DNA from 2 places in the Mesorhizobium sp. P2_E7 genome. Region 2 is predicted to be linked to the other one. Evidence: riboswitches for the same ligand, from Rfam matches in the RefSeq annotation. Region 2 holds a riboswitch; the other holds the start of a gene.
The links. A riboswitch is a leader RNA that binds a small molecule or an ion and turns the genes downstream of it on or off. The one in region 2 is predicted to bind S-adenosylmethionine.
Positions count from the first base shown of each region.

Region 1: linked by a shared signal. The riboswitch ahead of metX (homoserine O-acetyltransferase MetX) and the one ahead of AC1DYC_RS18310 (O-succinylhomoserine sulfhydrylase) in region 2 are both predicted to bind S-adenosylmethionine.

Region 1 covers NZ_JBFUER010000003.1:100,356-108,918, reverse strand. The annotation lists gene AC1DYC_RS19725 (glycosyltransferase family 2 protein) at 1-591, opposite strand, end outside; gene AC1DYC_RS19720 (glycosyltransferase family 2 protein) at 593-1,588, opposite strand; gene AC1DYC_RS19715 (DUF1330 domain-containing protein) at 1,868-2,188, shown strand; gene metW (methionine biosynthesis protein MetW) at 2,198-2,812, opposite strand; gene metX (homoserine O-acetyltransferase MetX) at 2,809-3,978, opposite strand; SAM riboswitch at 4,039-4,116, opposite strand; gene hisC (histidinol-phosphate transaminase) at 4,244-5,353, shown strand; gene AC1DYC_RS19695 (prephenate/arogenate dehydrogenase family protein) at 5,359-6,294, shown strand; gene AC1DYC_RS19690 (sugar kinase) at 6,302-7,225, opposite strand; gene AC1DYC_RS19685 (DUF2125 domain-containing protein) at 7,286-8,284, opposite strand; gene AC1DYC_RS19680 (gamma-glutamylcyclotransferase) at 8,408-8,563, shown strand, end outside.
Region 2 covers NZ_JBFUER010000002.1:251,875-260,437, reverse strand. The annotation lists gene apaG (Co2+/Mg2+ efflux protein ApaG) at 1-344, opposite strand, end outside; gene AC1DYC_RS18315 (ceramide glucosyltransferase) at 553-1,707, shown strand; gene AC1DYC_RS18310 (O-succinylhomoserine sulfhydrylase) at 1,747-2,937, opposite strand; SAM riboswitch at 2,995-3,072, opposite strand; gene AC1DYC_RS18305 (2'-deoxycytidine 5'-triphosphate deaminase) at 3,183-4,307, shown strand; gene AC1DYC_RS18300 (ABC transporter substrate-binding protein) at 4,408-5,178, shown strand; gene araD1 (AraD1 family protein) at 5,354-6,346, opposite strand; gene mmsB (multiple monosaccharide ABC transporter permease) at 6,543-7,835, opposite strand; gene mmsA (multiple monosaccharide ABC transporter ATP-binding protein) at 7,832-8,563, opposite strand, start outside.

The sequences.
Region 1 (8,563 bases), on a different contig from region 2:
GCCGCTGCGCCGGGCAAAGCGCAGCAGCAATTCGCGATCCTGCATGCGCGTGACGTCGCTGTCGTAGCCGCCGATGGCCAGCAGCGATTCGCGCCGGGCGGTGATCGCCGAGCCGGCAATGAAGATTGTCTGCCCAACCAGAGCCCGCTCCAGCGTGTCGCGGTTGAGGAACGCATCGCGATTGACACAATTGGTGCGGCGATTGCCTTTCAGCGAGACGAAGGAGCTGATCAGCACTTCGAGCGAGGGATTGGCCTCGAACCACTCCAGCGTTCGCTCCAGCCGGTCCGGCAAGTAGACATCGTCGGAATCGAGGAAGGTCACCACCGGCGCCCGCGCCCGTTCGATGCCGGCGTTGCGGGCAGCATTGGCGCCGCGCCATTTCGAGCCGACATAGATCAGCCGTGGATCGCGGATTTCGGCAAGTGCGGCGGCCGTGCCGTCGGTCGAGCCGTCATCGACGACAATGTGCTCGAACCGGGCAAAATTCTGCGCCAGCACGCTTTCGACGGCGCGCACCACCTTGCTGCGGCGATTGTGCGTCGGCGTGATCACCGTGATGAGGGGCTCGATTTCCAAGGTCTTGGCCATTTCAGCTATGCACTACATAAAGGGGCACGTGTTCCGGTTCGTCCCGGATCAGACCAAGCGCCATGGCCGCCTGGGCAAGAAAAACCAGAGTGCAAAAGACCAATCCGACGATCAGGGCAAACGGGATCTGCCAGATTGGCATTCCGACTTGTGGGGCATGGGCAGTGAGGCGTTTGCTCACTCGCCGGGACGTCGAAAACCAGCGCCTTGTTGCCTTCAGCGCGCGTTTGCCTCGGGATGTCGATTCCAGCGCCACATATTTGCGGTCCGCATCGCGACCGGTGACTAGGGCACGCCAGAAGAAAAAGCGCCAGCCGCGCGGGGGATAGTGGCTGGCCCGTGCATCGACCCTGACAAAGTCATATCCGCTTTCTCGCAACTGGTTCGTGAGCAACGTGCAAGAAACCTTGAAACCGTTGTTGGCCGGATAGGGGTGGCTGGCCAACCAGAGTCTGCGAAAGGCGCAATTGTTGGCGTTCATCGCTCGCCTGGAAGCAAAACGTTGATCACCATCGCGCAACGGGAAGAACCATAGAAGGGCAAAGGTGCGCGAGGCGAAATCGTCGAATCCGAGATAGGTGTAGCCGTTCACAGCAGTCGTCTTCGGGTCCTGTAGCGGTTTGAGGAGCGCCGACAGCCAGCCGTGCTCAACCGTCGTGTCAGAATCGGTGAAAATGACGGCGTCGCCCGTGGCCAACTCGGCGCCTTTGTTCTTGACCTCGTAGTACCGGCCACCGGTGCAAGCGCCGAAAACCAGATTTGCAACTGCGCCAAGTCGCGGGACAAGGTCGCAGATTCGTTGCTGGAGAAGCGGCGTGTCGGTATCCTGTCCGTTGTGAACGATTATAACCTCCGGTCTGGCGTATTGATCGTCCGTCGTTGCCCTTCCGATCTCTCGCGCCAAAGCGGTGAGCGAAACGCCAACCTCATCTTCGTTGATGTACTTGGCGTTTTCCATTTCGACAACAATCGAATACGTCTGATTCTTCCGTTCCATGCTCCGCTCAGCATCATGTTGGCAGGCGACGCTACAAAGAACAGGTCCCTATGTCATCAGAAGATGCGAGAGGCGATCCGTCCGCAATAACGAATTTCAGGCCCCGCGCTCCAATGGCAACACCCTCGCCGGTTCGGGCAGCGTGCGCTCGAGGGTAGGTTCGCGGGTCGCCTTGATCCGCGTTCCTATTACCTCAGGCGTAATCGACCGATGGCCGTCATTTCCCCAGATTGCGCCAACGAAGCCGGTTTGCGCTTCGATCGAACAGGGAGTTGAACCATGACCGCCTACGCCGTCGCCCATATGCGCCAAGTCACAATGGGCCCGCAGATCGTCGAGTATCTGCAGCGGATTGACGCCACGTTGGAGCCGTTTGGCGGGCGCTTTCTTGTCCATGGCGGCGACATGGAGGTGCTCGAGAACGAATGGCCCGGGGATCTCATCGTCATCGAGTTTCCGGACAACGAGAATGCGCGCGGCTGGTATAGTTCGCCTGCCTATCGAGAGATCCTGGCCTTGCGGACCGACAATTCCTGCTCCGATGTGGTCCTCGCCGAGGGTGTCAGGCACCCGCACAAGGCGACAGACGTGCTGGAATAGGGGCAAACTCTATCGCTTCAGCAAGAACACCGCTTGCTGGCCGAAGAAATTCCAGAACCACCATGGCATCGACAGGCCGATCTTCTGGCCGTTGCCGTCGAGCGCGGTGGCTTTCTCGACCGAGGCGCCGAGCTCCTCGACCAGATTGACGAAGTCGCGGATGGTGCAGAAATGGATGTTGGGCGTGTCGTACCAGGAATAGGGCAGGTCCTCGGTCACCGGCATCCGTCCCTTGAAGAACAGCGACAGCCGCACCCGCCAGTGGCCGAAATTGGGGAAGGAGACGATGGCGCGGTTGCCGATCCTCAACAGTTCGTCGAGCACCAGCTTCGGGTTGCGGGTCGCCTGCAGCGTCTGCGACAGGACGACGAAGTCAAAGCCTTTGTCGGGATAGAATTCGAGGTCGGTGTCGGCATCGCCCTGGATGACCGAGAGGCCCCGCGCAACGCATTCATTGACGCCGCGCTGCGACAGCTCCAGCCCACGGCCGTCGACCTGCTTGGTCTCCTGCAGTAGTTCGAGCAGCAGACCGTCGCCGGAACCGACATCGAGCACCCTGGACTGCGGCGGGATGAGGTTGGCGACGACCTCGAGATCGACGCGCTGGCTGCCGTTGACGCTCATGATGCGAGCCCTCTCGCCCGTGCCGCCGAGCCTATGAAGCCGTTGATGGCGGCAAACAATTCCGGCTCGTCGAGCAGGAAGGCGTCGTGGCCACGGTCGGTGTCGATCTCGACAAAGGAGACCGAAGCGCCGGCGGCGTTGAGTGCATGCACGATCGAGCGGCTCTCCTCAGTCGGGAACAGCCAGTCCGAGGTGAAGGACACGAGGCAAAAGCGCGTCTTTGTGCCGGCAAAGGCATCGGCCAGCCGGTCGCCATGGTCGGCTGCGAGGTCGAAGTAATCCATCGAACGGGTCATGTAGAGATAGGAATTGGCGTCGAAGCGGTCGACGAACGTCATGCCCTGGTGGCGCAGATAGCTCTCGATCTGGAAATCGGCGTCGAAACCGAAGGTCAGCGCGTCACGGTCCTGCAGATTGCGGCCGAATTTTCGATGCAAGGCGGCTTCCGACAGATAGGTGATGTGGGCGGCCATGCGCGCTACGGCCAGCCCTTTTTCCGGGCGCGCGCCATGCTCGAAATATTTGCCGCCATGCCAGTCCGGGTCGGCCATGACAGCCTGGCGGCCGACCTCGTGGAAGGCGATGTTCTGCGAGGAATGGCGTGCGCCGGTGGCGATCGGCAGCGCCGAGAAGACGCGCTCGGAATAGCATGATGCCCATTCCAGCACCTGCATGCCGCCCATCGAGCCGCCGAGCACGCAAAACAGCTTTTCGATGCCGAAATGGTCGACCAGCATCAGCTGCGCCCGCACCATGTCGCGGATGGTGATGATCGGCAGGTCGAGCCCGTAGGGCTTGCCGGTGGCGGGATTGGTCGAGGCCGGGCCGGTGGAGCCGAGACAACCGCCGATGACGTTGGAGCAGATGACGAAGAAACGGTTGGTGTCGATGATCCTGCCGGGGCCGATCAGCACTTCCCACCAGCCGGGCTTGCCGGTTACCGGATTGGTATTGGCGACATGTTGGTCGCCGGTCAGCGCATGGCAGACCAGAATGGCGTTGGAGCGGGCGTCGTTCAGTGTGCCGTAGGTTTGGTAGGCGATCTGAAACGGCGACAAAAGCGTGCCAGCGTCGAGCTTGAGCGGCTTGTCGGGGCCGAAACGCAACACCGGGCTCGACGGGTTGTCGGCCTCGTTGTTGGTTTTTGCAGCGCGGAGCGCGGTCATGTGACTCTCCTTGCCCGCCGTCAGGCAATAAAAAACCGGCAATGCGATCGCAAAGCCGGTTACGTCACGCAAACGGCCCTTTAGCGAGTTGTTTAACGTGGCTGCAAGCCGACCGGCCAAATCACCACGGGACTGTTACGTTCTTCTAGAACTCGCGCCGCCCGGCGTCAACGGCAAGCTATTGGCCGGGCCTCTCGACATTCGGTGCCACGGCTTGTATTTCCGCTTCGGCCTCCGGATGGGGCATTCTCGACGGATTTGCGACATGGACAAGACAGCGGACAAGGCACGGCCGACGCCCCGCGCGGGCATCATGGACATAGAAGCCTATGTGCCGGGCAAGAGCACGGCGCCGGCTGGCGTCGCCAAGGTCCATAAGCTGTCGTCGAACGAGAACCCGCTCGGCCCGTCGCCGAAAGCAATCGAGGCCGCGCGTGAAGTCGCGGCCAGGCTGGATGTCTATCCCGACGGCACCGCAAGGCGGCTGCGCGAGGCGATCGCCGAAGTGCACGGCCTCAACCCGGCAAACATCATCTGCTCCAACGGTTCGGACGAGATTTTGGGCCTGCTGGCGCAGACCTATCTGGCGCCGGGTGACGAGGCGATTTTTACCGAACACGCCTTCATGGTCTACAAGATCTACATCCAGTCGGCGGGCGCCAGGCCGGTTGCGGTGAAGGAAACCGACGAGCGTGCCGATGTCGACGCGATCCTGGCTGCGGTGACGCCGCGAAGCAAAATCATCTTCCTCGCCAATCCCAACAATCCGACCGGCACCTATTTGCCGTTCCAGGAAGTGCGGCGTTTGCATGCTGCCCTGCCGGGCAACGTGCTTCTGGTGCTCGATGCCGCCTATGCCGAATATGTCCGGCGCAACGATTATGAGGCCGGCATCGAACTGGCAGGCAGTGCGCAAAATGTGGTCATGACCCGCACCTTCTCCAAGCTTGGCCTTGGCGGCGCGCGCATCGGCTGGATGTATGGCCCGTTGCACATCGTCGATGCAATCAACCGCATTCGCGGCCCTTTCAACGTCAACGCGACAGCGATCGAGGCCGGCATTGCCGCCATCCGCGACCGCGCCCATGTCGAGCGCAGTTCGTTGCACAACGAGACCTGGCTTACCTGGCTGAATGAAGAGCTGACGAAGCTTGGTCTCAGGGTGACGCCGAGTGTCGGCAATTTCGTCCTCATCCATTTCCCTGAGGACAAGAAGCATTCGGCAGAGGCAGCGGACGAGTATCTCACCCAGCGCGGCTACATATTGCGACGGGTTACCGGCTATGGCTTCCCCAACGCGCTGCGCATGAGCGTCGGCACAGAAGAAGCCAATCGCGGTGTGATTGCCGCGCTCACGACATTCCTGAAAAGCTGAATCCCATGACATCACCGATGTTCGAGAAAATCGCGCTGGTCGGCATCGGCCTGATCGGCTCGTCTCTGGCCCGCGTCATCCGCCGCGAGGGCCTGGCCCGCCATGTCGCCATCGCGACGCGCAGCCCGACCACGCTGGCGCGGGCGAAGGAACTCGGTCTCGGCGAGAGCTACACTACAGACGCAAAAGAAGCGGTTCGCGACGCCGATCTGGTCATCGTTTCGGTGCCTGTGGGATCGTCGGGCGAGGTGGCGGAAGAGATCGCGCCGGCGCTGAAAAAGGGCGCAATCCTCACCGATGTCGGCTCGACCAAGGCCTCGGTGATTGCACAGATGCAGCCTTACGTGCCGGACGGCGTGCATTTCATTCCGGGCCATCCGCTGGCGGGTACGGAAAAATCCGGCCCGGATGCCGGCTTTGCCGAGCTGTTCGAAAACCGCTGGTGCATCTTTACGCCGCTGCCGGGCACCGATCCGGCCGCACTGGAAAAGCTCTCCGAGTTCTGGCGGCGCTGCGGCTCCAACATCGACACGATGGACCCGCAGCATCACGACATGACGCTGGCGATCGTTTCGCACCTGCCGCACATCATCGCCTACAACATCGTCGGCACTGCCGACGATCTGGAATCGGTGACCAAGACCGAAGTCATCAAATATTCGGCCTCGGGTTTTCGCGACTTCACCCGTCTCGCCGCTTCCGATCCGACCATGTGGCGCGATGTGTGCCTGCACAACAAGGATGCCATCCTCGAAATGCTGGCACGCTTCTCGGAGGATCTGGCCTTCCTGCAGCGGGCGATCCGCTGGGGCGACGGCGACAAGCTGTTCGACCTGTTCACCCGCACCCGCGCCGTACGCCGCTCGATCATCGAGGCCGGCCAGGACATTGACGTGCCGGATTTCGGCCGCCAGGCGGTGGAGCATCCAGCCAAGACCTAAATCCGTTTCAGGCAGGCCAGGTTGCCGCAACCATGGCCATTGTCTCGGCCCGGTCCGGCGCGCCCAGCCGGCCACCGAAGCGCTGGCATTTGAGCGCGGCGGCGGCGCTGGCAAAGCGCAAGGCCTGCTCGATCGGCATGGCTTCGGCGAGCCCGACGGCAAAGGCGCCGTGGAACACGTCGCCGGCGGCAAGCGTGTCGACCGCCTTGATTTTCGGCGCAGCGATGTGGCGCACGCAGCCGGCGGACCGGTCATGCCACCAGCTTCCCGCCGCGCCGCCGGTTACGGCGACGAAGGCATCGGTGCGGCTGGCGAGATCGGCGCAAGCGGTCTCCGGATCAAGTGCATGGCCGCAGACAATGCGCGCCGCCGTCTCCGAAGCGACGATATGCGAGGCCAGCGGCAACAGACGCTCCAGCACCTCCAGCGGCGCGGTGTCGGCGTCGAGGATCGCCGGGCGGCCGGCTTCGCGGGCGGCGGTCAGGGCGAGGGCGGCAGCGCCCGGCCAGCGCACATCGACCAGCACGGCGTCGAAGCCGGAAAGATCGGCGACAGGCAGCGCGTCGGGGTCGGCCTGCGCCTTCGGGTCGTAGAACGGCACGATGATGCGCTCGCCATGGGCATCGACCAGGATCGAGGCCAGCGCCGAACGCGCGCCTTTGACCCGGCGGACAAAGCTGCAATCGACGCCCTCGGCCGCGACGCCGGCCAGCAGCTGGTCGCCGATGGTATCGTCACCCGCGCTTGCCCACAAAAACACCTCGGCGCCGAGACGGCGGGCGGCGCAGGCCGCACTTGTCGCCATGCCGGCGGCGAGCTGAATGCCGTCCGAGGCGATGAACTTGCCCTGATGCGTGGGCAGGGTTTCGAGGCGCAGGATGGTGTCCAGCGTCAGCGCGCCAACGCTGAGCAGTTTTACTGGCCGGCTCATGTGTTGGCTTGGCTAAGCATGGATCTCCTCCCAAAGCGGTTCGCGCTTTGGGGCTATGCTCTAATCGAGCGGCTTGATCTTGCCTAGCGGAATGAAGCCGAGCGAAGCCTTGCCCTTCACCACCTTGAGCGGCATCGACGGTTCGTTGCCGAGCAAAGCCAGGCCGGCAAAGCCTTGTTCGATCTGGCTCTTCTGCTCGGGGATGGCGGTGGCGAGGATTGCCGCCACGGCTTTGGGATCCTTGAGCTTGATGGTCAGATCGGCATTGACCAGGCCGTTGGCGTCGACAGAAACCGGGCCGGAGACGGTGATGCGTGCGGTTCCCGACGACAGATCGAGCTTGTGGATATCGGCCGCCTGGCCGCGCAGGCTCCTGGCCTCCGTCTTCATCAGCGCCACGCCGTTCTTCAGCGTCGCGTCGCCGCTGCCATCGAGCGGCGGCAGGACGCGCCCGCCGATCGCGTCGGCATCGATCTCCAGATCGGTGAAGCTTCCGACGTAGCCGACGTCCAGGCCGTCGGGCCGCAGCTCACCCGCTGCGGTCCCTGCGCTGAACAGCGAAACCGGATCGGTGTCGTCGGCCGGGTCGGTCTGGCCGGACAGGCCTTCGGCCTGCAACGAGATGCTGCGAGGCAAGGGCCAGGACAGCTTTGCACCGGCCTGCAGATTGTCCCAGTCGATCCAGAGCGGGGTCATCCCGGGCACTGAAGTGCGCAGCGGTCCGCGCAACTCGGCGGCGGGCGACAATGGTCGGATGAGTTCGGCCACGAAATTGAAGCTGCCGGTCGAGGCGGCGACGTTTCTGGCGTCGTCCTCGTAGGCCAGCGTGTCACAGGATACGGCAAAGCTCAGGGGATAGCCGCTGACGGTGAGATTGGCGCAGCCGGCCTCGATGCCTCTGGTGTTCAGCTGCGCCACCGCCTTGTCGGCTTCGCTTCTGACGCGGCCGGCGACATAGAACCAGACCGCGCTGTAGACGCCGAACAGCATCACGACGAAAGCGGCGAGCCACAACAGCCGGCGGGGCAACTTCGACGGGCGCTCGTTACTTGACGTCATGCTGCGGCTTTCATTAACGCGGGCGTGTTGCGAGTGGACTGTGGATTACGCAACAAGCAAATAGACAGAAGAACACCGATTCCGATGCGGTGTCGTCACTCTCGTGCAATCAGGCTTGGCGATATGGGCGATTTTTGGGTTTTTGGCTACGGCTCGCTGATCTGGCGGCCGGGATTCGCGCATGTCGAGACCCGGCGCGCCCGCCTTTACGGCTACCGCCGGTCGCTCTGCGTCTACTCCTTCGTGCATCGCGGCACGCGCGAGCGGCCGGGCCTGGTG
Region 2 (8,563 bases):
ATAGCGATGTCGAACGTCTCGCCCCTTTTGTTGCGCATCGTGTAGTGTCCGACCATGAAGCCCGACGGCGTCGAGAGCGGGCAGCCTGACGTGTATTGATAGCTGTCGCCGGGATTGAGTTCGGGCTGGTCGCCGACGACGCCGGCGCCGCGCACTTCCTCGACCCGGCCGCTGCCGTCGGTGATGTGCCAGTAGCGCGACATAAGCTGCACGAACTCGTCCGACTGGTTGTCGATCGTCACCTGATAGCCCCAGACATAACGGTTCTCCGACGGATCCGAGCGATCCTCCAGGTAGAACGGTCTGACCTGCACTTCGATGTTGCGCGTGACGGCGCGGTACATAGGCTGCTCCAAACGACACCAACGGACCTGTCGGCGCTCTTGCCGTACACCCGCATTAGGCCTCATGCGCAGGTGCCGAACAACAATGTCATTTAAGTGACACATGACAATGATGGTGTGCATGAACCGTGTCGGGCGACTCAGCGCTCTGTCGAACTGTTGAAAACGGCCATTCCTGGCCGCTTTTTTCCGGAGTGACCAGATCTGGATGGAACTGACAGTCATAGCAGCACTGCTTTCGACACTCCTGCTTCTCTCCAATCTCGCCGGCATTGTGCTCGCCTCGCTCAGCCTGAGGCGGCCGCGCCCGATTGCGCCGCCGGCCAGAAAGGCGCCGCCGGTTTCGATCGTGGTGCCATCGCGCGGGGTGGAGCCATTTACGCAGGAGACGCTGCAGCGCGCCTTCTCGCTCGGCTGGCCGCGCTACGAGCTGATCTTCTGCGTCGCTCATGCTGAAGACCCCGTGGTCAAGCTCATCAACGCCGCGATCGCCGGCCATCCCGAGATCCCGGCGCAGCTCCTCATCGGCGATGACCGGGTCAGCGCCAACCCGAAGCTCAACAACTGCGTCAAGGGCTGGCAGGCGGCGCAGCACAATTGGGTCATCCTGGCCGATTCCAACGTGCTGATGCCTGTCGACTACGTCCAGCATCTGATGGCGGCCTGGCGGCCGGACACCGGGCTTGTCTGCTCGACCCCGATCGACTCGCGGCCGGATGGTTTCTGGGCCGAGGTCGAATGCGCTTTCCTCAACACGCTGCAGGCGCGCTGGCAATATGCCGGCGAGGCGCTGGGCCTCGGCTTTGCCCAGGGCAAGAGCATGCTGTGGAACAAGCCAATGCTCGACGCCAATGGCGGCATCGAGGCGCTTGCTGCCGAGATCGCCGAGGATGCCGCCGCGACCAAGCTGGTCAATGGGCTCGGCCTGCGCGTCAATCTCGTTGCTTCGCCTTTCGAACAGCCGCTCGGCCAGCGCACGTTCGCCGAGATATGGTCGCGCCAGACGCGCTGGTCGCGGCTGCGCCGCGTCACCTTCCCGCTGTTCTACACGCCCGAAATCCTGACCGGCGTGGCGGTGCCGCTGCTGCTGGCGCTGGTGGCGGCGGCAAGCGCCGGCGTCAGCCTGCCCACCACGGCTTTGGGCGTCCTGGCCTTTGCCTATGCGCCGGAATGCCTGCTTGCCTGGGCCAAGGGCTGGTATCTGTCGCCGCGCATCGTCACCGCAATGATCGTGCGCGATGTGATGCTTCCCGCCATCTGGTCGCGCGGTTGGCTCGGCGGTGCGGTCGAATGGCGCGGCAATGCCATGACCATCCGCACCAAGGCGATGACGGAACTGGAAGAGGCCTCGTCGGGCGCCTGATCAACGCCCGGGCCTTTACCTTGCTTCCGAAGCAGGCCGCTACTTCGCCGCCTTCAGCGCCTGCGCAACGTCCTCAAGCAGATCGTCCGTATCCTCCAGACCAACCGACAGTCGGAGCGTTCCCGGTCCGATGCCGAGCTCGGCGCGTGCCTCGTCGCTGAGGTTCTTGTGCGTCGTCGTCGCCGGATGGGTGATCAGGCTCTTGGCGTCGCCGAGATTGTTGGAGATCAGCACGATGTCGAGCGCGTTCTGCAGGGCGAAGGCCGCCTGCTTGCCGCCCTTGACGTCGAGGCAGATCAGCGTCGAGCCGCCGGTCATCTGCTTCTTGACGATGTCGGCCTGCGGGTGGTCGGCGCGGCCGGGATAGATGACGCGCACGATCTGCGGCTGCCCGGCCAGGAAGTCGGCGATCTTGCCGGCACTTTCCGTCTGCTGGCGCACCCGCACCGGCAGCGTCTCCAGGCCCTTCAGCAGCGTCCAGGCGTTGAACGGCGACAGGCTCGGGCCGGTGTGGCGGAAATAGTCGTGCAGATTCTCGTCGATCCACTTCTTGTCCGACAGGATGATGCCGCCGAGACACCGTCCCTGGCCGTCAATGTGTTTGGTCGCGGAGTAGACGACGATGTGGGCGCCGAGCTGCAACGGTTTCTGCTGCAAAGGCGTGGCAAAGACATTGTCGACGATCAGCCTGGCGCCGATCGAGGTGGCGAGCGAGGCAACGGCGGCGATGTCGACCACTTCAAGCGTCGGGTTGGTCGGGCTTTCCAGGAAGAACAGCTTCGTGTTCGGCCTGACCGCCTTTTCCCAATTGGCGATGTCGGTGCCGTCGACCAGGGTCGCCTCGATGCCGTATTTCGGCGCCAGCGTTTCGACCACCCAGCGGCAGGAGCCGAACAGCGCGCGCGCAGCCACGATATGATCGCCGGCCTTTGCGCTGCACAAAAGGGCAGCCGTCACCGCGGCCATGCCGGAGGCGGTCGCGCGGGCGTCTTCGGCGCCTTCCAGCGCGCACATGCGCTTTTCGAACATGTCGACGGTCGGGTTGGCGTAGCGCGAATAGATGAAGCCCGGCTCCTCGCCCTTGAAACGGGCTTCGGCGGCCTGTGCCGTCTCATAGACATAGCCTTGGGTGAGGTACATCGCTTCCGACGTTTCGCCGAACTGGGAACGCAGTGTTCCCCCATGCACGAGTGCGGTCTGAGGCTTCCAGTTACGCTTCTTGGTGCTCATCGTTTTTGTTCCAGACACAAAAAAACCGGCCGCGAAAGTCGCAACCGGTCCATACGGCCTTGCGGCCCGACGGTCCTTTAGCGACTTGTTTAACGTGGCTGCAAGCCGACCGGCCAAATCACCACGGGATAACGACCCTTTAGACCTCAGCCATGCTTGCGTCAATTGCCGGCTTCATTAAGAGGTTTGTACCAAGGCAGGTTCCGCAAAAGTGCCCTGCGGTTTTGCGGCAAGAAACCTGCCTCATGTCACCGGCCTTGGAGTGGAGCCAGCCTTTGCGGCAGACAGGCATTCTTCCCGATCAGGACATTTCCGCGCTGTTCCAGTCCGGCGCGCTGAAGTCACCGCGCGCGCTCGACGCCGATCAGGTCCAGCCGGCCAGCCTCGATCTCAGGCTCGGCGACAAGGCTTTTCGCGTGCGCGCGTCCTTCCTGCCAGGCCCCAACCACAAGGTGTCGGAAAAGCTCGACCGGCTGAAGCTGCACGAGATCAATCTCAGCGATGGCGCGGTGCTGGAAACCGGCTGCGTCTACATCGTGCCGCTGCTCGAAAGCCTGGCGCTGCCTGCAAACGTGTCCGCCTCGGCCAATCCGAAGAGTTCGACCGGGCGGCTCGATATCTTCACCCGGGTGATGACCGACCGCGGCCACGAGTTCGACAAGATCGCCGCCGGCTATCACGGCCCGCTCTATCTCGAAGTCAGCCCGCGCACCTTTCCGATCGTCGTGCGCGCCGGCTCGCGGCTGTCGCAGATCCGCTTCCGCACCGGCAATGCTTTGCTGTCGGAGGCAGAGCTGAACGAATTGCACCGGGCCGAAATGCTGGTGGCCACCGAGCCGCCCAACATTTCCGGCGGCGGCATTGCGCTGTCCATCGACCTCGATGGCGATCAGAACGGCCTGGTCGGCTATCGCGGCAAGCATCACACCGGCCTGGTCGACGTCGACAAGCGCGCCGCGCAGGATGCCGTCGATTTCTGGGAGCCGCTCTACAAGAGCGGCGCCGGCGAACTGGTGCTCGATCCCGACGAATTCTACATTCTGGTCAGCCGTGAGGCGGTGCACGTGCCGCCGCTCTACGCCGCCGAGATGACGCCCTTCGATCCGCTGGTCGGCGAATTCCGCGTCCACTATGCCGGCTTCTTCGACCCGGGTTTTGGCCATTCAGCCGCCGGCGGCACGGGCAGCCGGGCGGTGCTCGAAGTGCGCAGCCACGAAGTGCCGTTTATCCTCGACCATGGCCAGATCGTCGGCCGGCTGGTCTACGAACACATGCTGAAGCGGCCGCAGGCGCTCTACGGGACCGATCTCGGTTCCAACTACCAGGCGCAAGGCCTGAAACTCTCCAAGCATTTCCGCACCGCCGGCTGACCTCGATCACCGGCGGGCAAAATACTTGCCTGCATTGGCTCACCATGCTTGGCTGCCTTTCGGTGACCGGCAAGAGACCGGCGCGCAAGGGGAACCAAAAATGCAGATTTCAAGATGGATCATGTCGGCAGCGAGCGCTGCCATGCTGGTGATGGCGGCCGGCTCGCTGGCGCAGGCGCAGGAGAAATTGAAGATCGGCACCGAGGGCGCCTATCCGCCCTTCAACACCATTACGTCTGACGGCAAGGTCGAAGGCTTCGACATCGACATTGCCAATGCGCTGTGCGCGCAAATGAAGGTCGAGTGCGAGATCGTCACCCAGGACTGGGACGGCATCATCCCGGCGCTGCAGGCGAAGAAGTTCGACGCCATCATCGCGTCGATGAGCATCACCGAGGAGCGCAAGAAACAGGTCGCCTTCACCAACAAATACTACACCACGCCGCTGGCGCTGGTGGCGCCGAAGGACAGCGACCTCACCTCCACCGAACCGGCAGCCCTCGCCGGCAAGACGGTGGGCGCGCAGGCCTCGACCACCCAGGCCGACTACGCCCAGAACGCCTACGGCAAGGCCGGTGCGGAGGCAAAACTTTACCCGACCCAGGAAGAGGCGATCACCGACCTGCAGAATGGCCGCCTCGATGCGGTGATTTCGGACAAGTTCGTGCTGATGGACTGGCTGAAGAAGGCGAGCGACGGCTGCTGCAAGCTGGTCGGCGACGTTAAGGGCACCGAGACGCAGGCCGGCATTGCCGTGCGCCTGGAAGACACGGCGCTACGCGACAAGCTCAACGCGGCGATCGACGCGATTGTTGCCGACGGCACGTACAAGAAGATCCAGGCGAAGTATTTCGATTTTGATATTTATTGAGCTTGGAGAGCGCCTCTTCCTTCCCCCCTTGTGGGGGAAGGTGGCCTCGCGAAGCGAGGTCGGATGAGGGGTGTTCCAGCGGAGTGAGACGTTGGCGTTCCTTGGAACACCCCTCATCCGTCTCGGCGCTAACGCGCCGATCCACCTTCTCCCACAAGGGGAGAAGGTAAGGGCGCTACAACGCCTTCACCGCCACCTTCACCGGCTGCTCGATCTCCAGCGGGTTGCGCAGCGGCAATCCAAAATCCCCGGCTTCGATCTCGAAGACGTCGCCGGCCTGCGTCCTGATCCCATCGGCAAACGACAGCGTCGCCGTGCCGAACATGTGCACATGCACGTCGCCCGGCTGGCGGAAGGCCGAATATTTGAAGTGGTGGTGCTCGAGATTGGCGATGGTGTGCGACATGTTCGCTTCGCCCGACAGGAACGGCTTTTCCCATAGCAGATTGCCATCACGCAGGATTCGCGACGAACCCCTGATGTCGGCCGGCAGGTCGCCGATCAGGATCTCCGGCCCAAACGAGGCGTTGCGCAGCTTGGAATGCGCCAGGAACAGGTAATTCACCCGCTCGGTGACGTGGTCGGAAAACTCGTTGGACAGCGTGAAGCCGACGCGGAACGGCGCGCCGTCGTCGCCGATGACATAGATGCCGGCGATCTCCGGCTCTTCGCCGGCGTCCTGCGCAAAGGCTGGCGACATCAGCGCCGCTCCCGGCGCCACCGCCATGGTGCCATTGCCCTTGTAGAACCATTCCGGCTGCACGCCGGTCTGGCCCTTGGCCGGCTTGCCGCCTTCCAGTCCCATGCGGAACATCTTCATGGAATCCGTGAGCTGTTCCTCACCGCCATCGCTGAGCTTCTTGTGCATGGAATCGCGCGTTGCAGCCGAGCCGAGATGGGTCAGGCCGGTGCCGGTCAGATGCAGATGCGCGGGATCGGGATGGTTGATCGGAGACACCAGCCGGCCCTTCTTGTAGGCGGCGTCGAGGTCCACGGCCTCACCGTATCCCTTGCGCTCGATCAGTGCGGCGAGACCGGTGCCGGTGCGCGCGGCCTCCATCGCCAGCGAATAGACGCTGCGGGCGCCGTTGATGATCCGGGTCTTGCCGCCATTGCGGGCGACGACGCGGATCGTCTCAGCGTCGTCGAGGATCTGGGAGATCAGCATGATGAACCCTCTCTCAATTGTCTTGGCTCGGTTGCCGCTTTGACAAACCTTACCGGCGCGGCGCGGACCTATCCGTGCCACGGGTTAAAACTCTTCGTCCGGATTGCGCTCGCGATCCTGGTCCTTCAGGGGACTTCTTGCACTGCCCGGCAGCGCCGCGATGTGACCCGTATGCCGTCCTGGTTCCGCTCCCGGTCTAACCTTTGTTTTTGTTGTAGACGTCGAAGACCACTGCGCCGAGCAGCACCAGGCCTTTGACCACCTGCTGCCAGTCGACATTGACGCCCATGATCGACATGCCGTTGTTCATCACACCCATGATGAAGCCGCCGACCACCGCGCCGATCACCTGGCCAACGCCGCCCATCGCCGAAGCGCCGCCGATGAAGACGGCCGCGATGACGTCGAGCTCTGACCCGAGACCTGCCGCCGGCACTGCCTGGCCAAGGCGAGCTGCAATGATCAGGCCGCCCAGCGCCGACAGCACGCCCATATTGATGAACACCATCAGGGTCAGCCGCTCGGTCTTGATGCCCGACAGTTGCGCCGCCTTGGCATTGCCGCCCATGGCGTAGATGCGGCGGCCGATCGTCATGCGTTTTGTGACGAAGACGAACAGCGCGATCAGTGCGCCCATCACCATGAGTACAATCGGCAGGCCCCTGTAGCTGGCAAATTGGTAGACCAGGAACAGCGCCAGCGCGCTGGTCACCAGGGTCTTGATGACGAACAGCGTGAAAGGCTCGGCTTGGTAGCCGTGCGCTTCGCGGGTACGCCGTGCCTTGAGCCCGAAATAGGCATAGGCGAGCACGGCGACCAGGCCCAGCACGATCGTCGTCATGTGCAGGGTCATGCCGCTACCTACAATGGTCTTGCCGGCCGCATTTACCGTCGGTGGGATCAGCGTCAAGGGGCCGATGACATCCGGGATGAAGCCTGAACTAAGCGCCTTGAAGCCGGCTGGAAGCGGCCCCACCGAAGACCCGCCACCCAGCAGCGCCTGGCAGATGCCGCGGAAGATCAGCATTCCCGCCAGCGTGACGATGAAGCTCGGTATTCGGTGATAGGCAATCCAGTAGCCCTGTGCCGCGCCGATGAGGCCGCCGACGATCAGGCAGACGATCGAAACCACCAGCGGATTGCTGAATGGTCCAAGGGGCCAGATGACCATCATCATAGCCGCCAGCGCGCCGATGAAGCCGGCGACGGAGCCGACGCTGAGGTCGATATGGCCGGAGACGATGACCAGAAGCATGCCCAGCGCCATCACGATGATGAACGAGTTCTGCTGCACCAGGTTGCTCAGGTTCACCGGCTTGAACAGCGTGCCGGAGGTGGTGAACTGGAAGAACACCATGATGGCGATCAGCGCCAGGATCAGGCCGTAGTCGCGCAAATTGGTGATCAGCGCCGAGACGGCAACGCGCGGCCCCTGTTGCACATCTTCGGCGACGCCGCTTTTCGGCGCGGGACCGCTTTCGGTGGTCATGATGGCTTTCCTTCTCCCCGAACGATGGCGCGCATGATCTTTTCCTGGCTGGCGTCGCTCGCCGCCATTTCTCCAACCATGCGCCCTTCATTCATGACGTAGATGCGGTCGGTGATGCCGAGCAGTTCAGGCATCTCCGACGAGATGACGATGATCGCCTTACCTTCGGAGGCGAGGCGGGCGATGATGGTGTAGATTTCGTACTTGGCACCGACGTCGATGCCGCGCGTCGGCTCATCGAGGATGAGCACTTCCGGATTGGCGAACAGCCATTTCGACAGCACCACCTTCTGCTGGTTGCCGCCCGACAGATTGCCGGTCATCTGATAGACGCTGGACGAGCGGATGTTGGTCTTGGCCTTGTAGTCGTTGGCGACGGCGAGTTCCCGCAAATCGTCGATGACGGCGTGGCGCGACACGCCGCCAAGGTTGGCCAGCGTGATGTTGTGCTTGATATGATCGATCAGGTTGAGACCATAGGTCTTGCGGTCCTCGGTGACATAGGCAATGCCATGGTCAACCGCCCTGCTGACCGAGGAGACATCGATCGGCTTGCCCTTGAGCAGCACTTCACCGGTGATACGGCGGCCATAGGAGCGGCCGAACAGGCTCATCGCGAATTCGGTGCGTCCGGCACCCATCAACCCGGCAATACCCACCACCTCGCCCTTGCGGACGTTGATATCGATGCCCTTGATCACTTGCCGCTCGGCATGGATCGGATGATA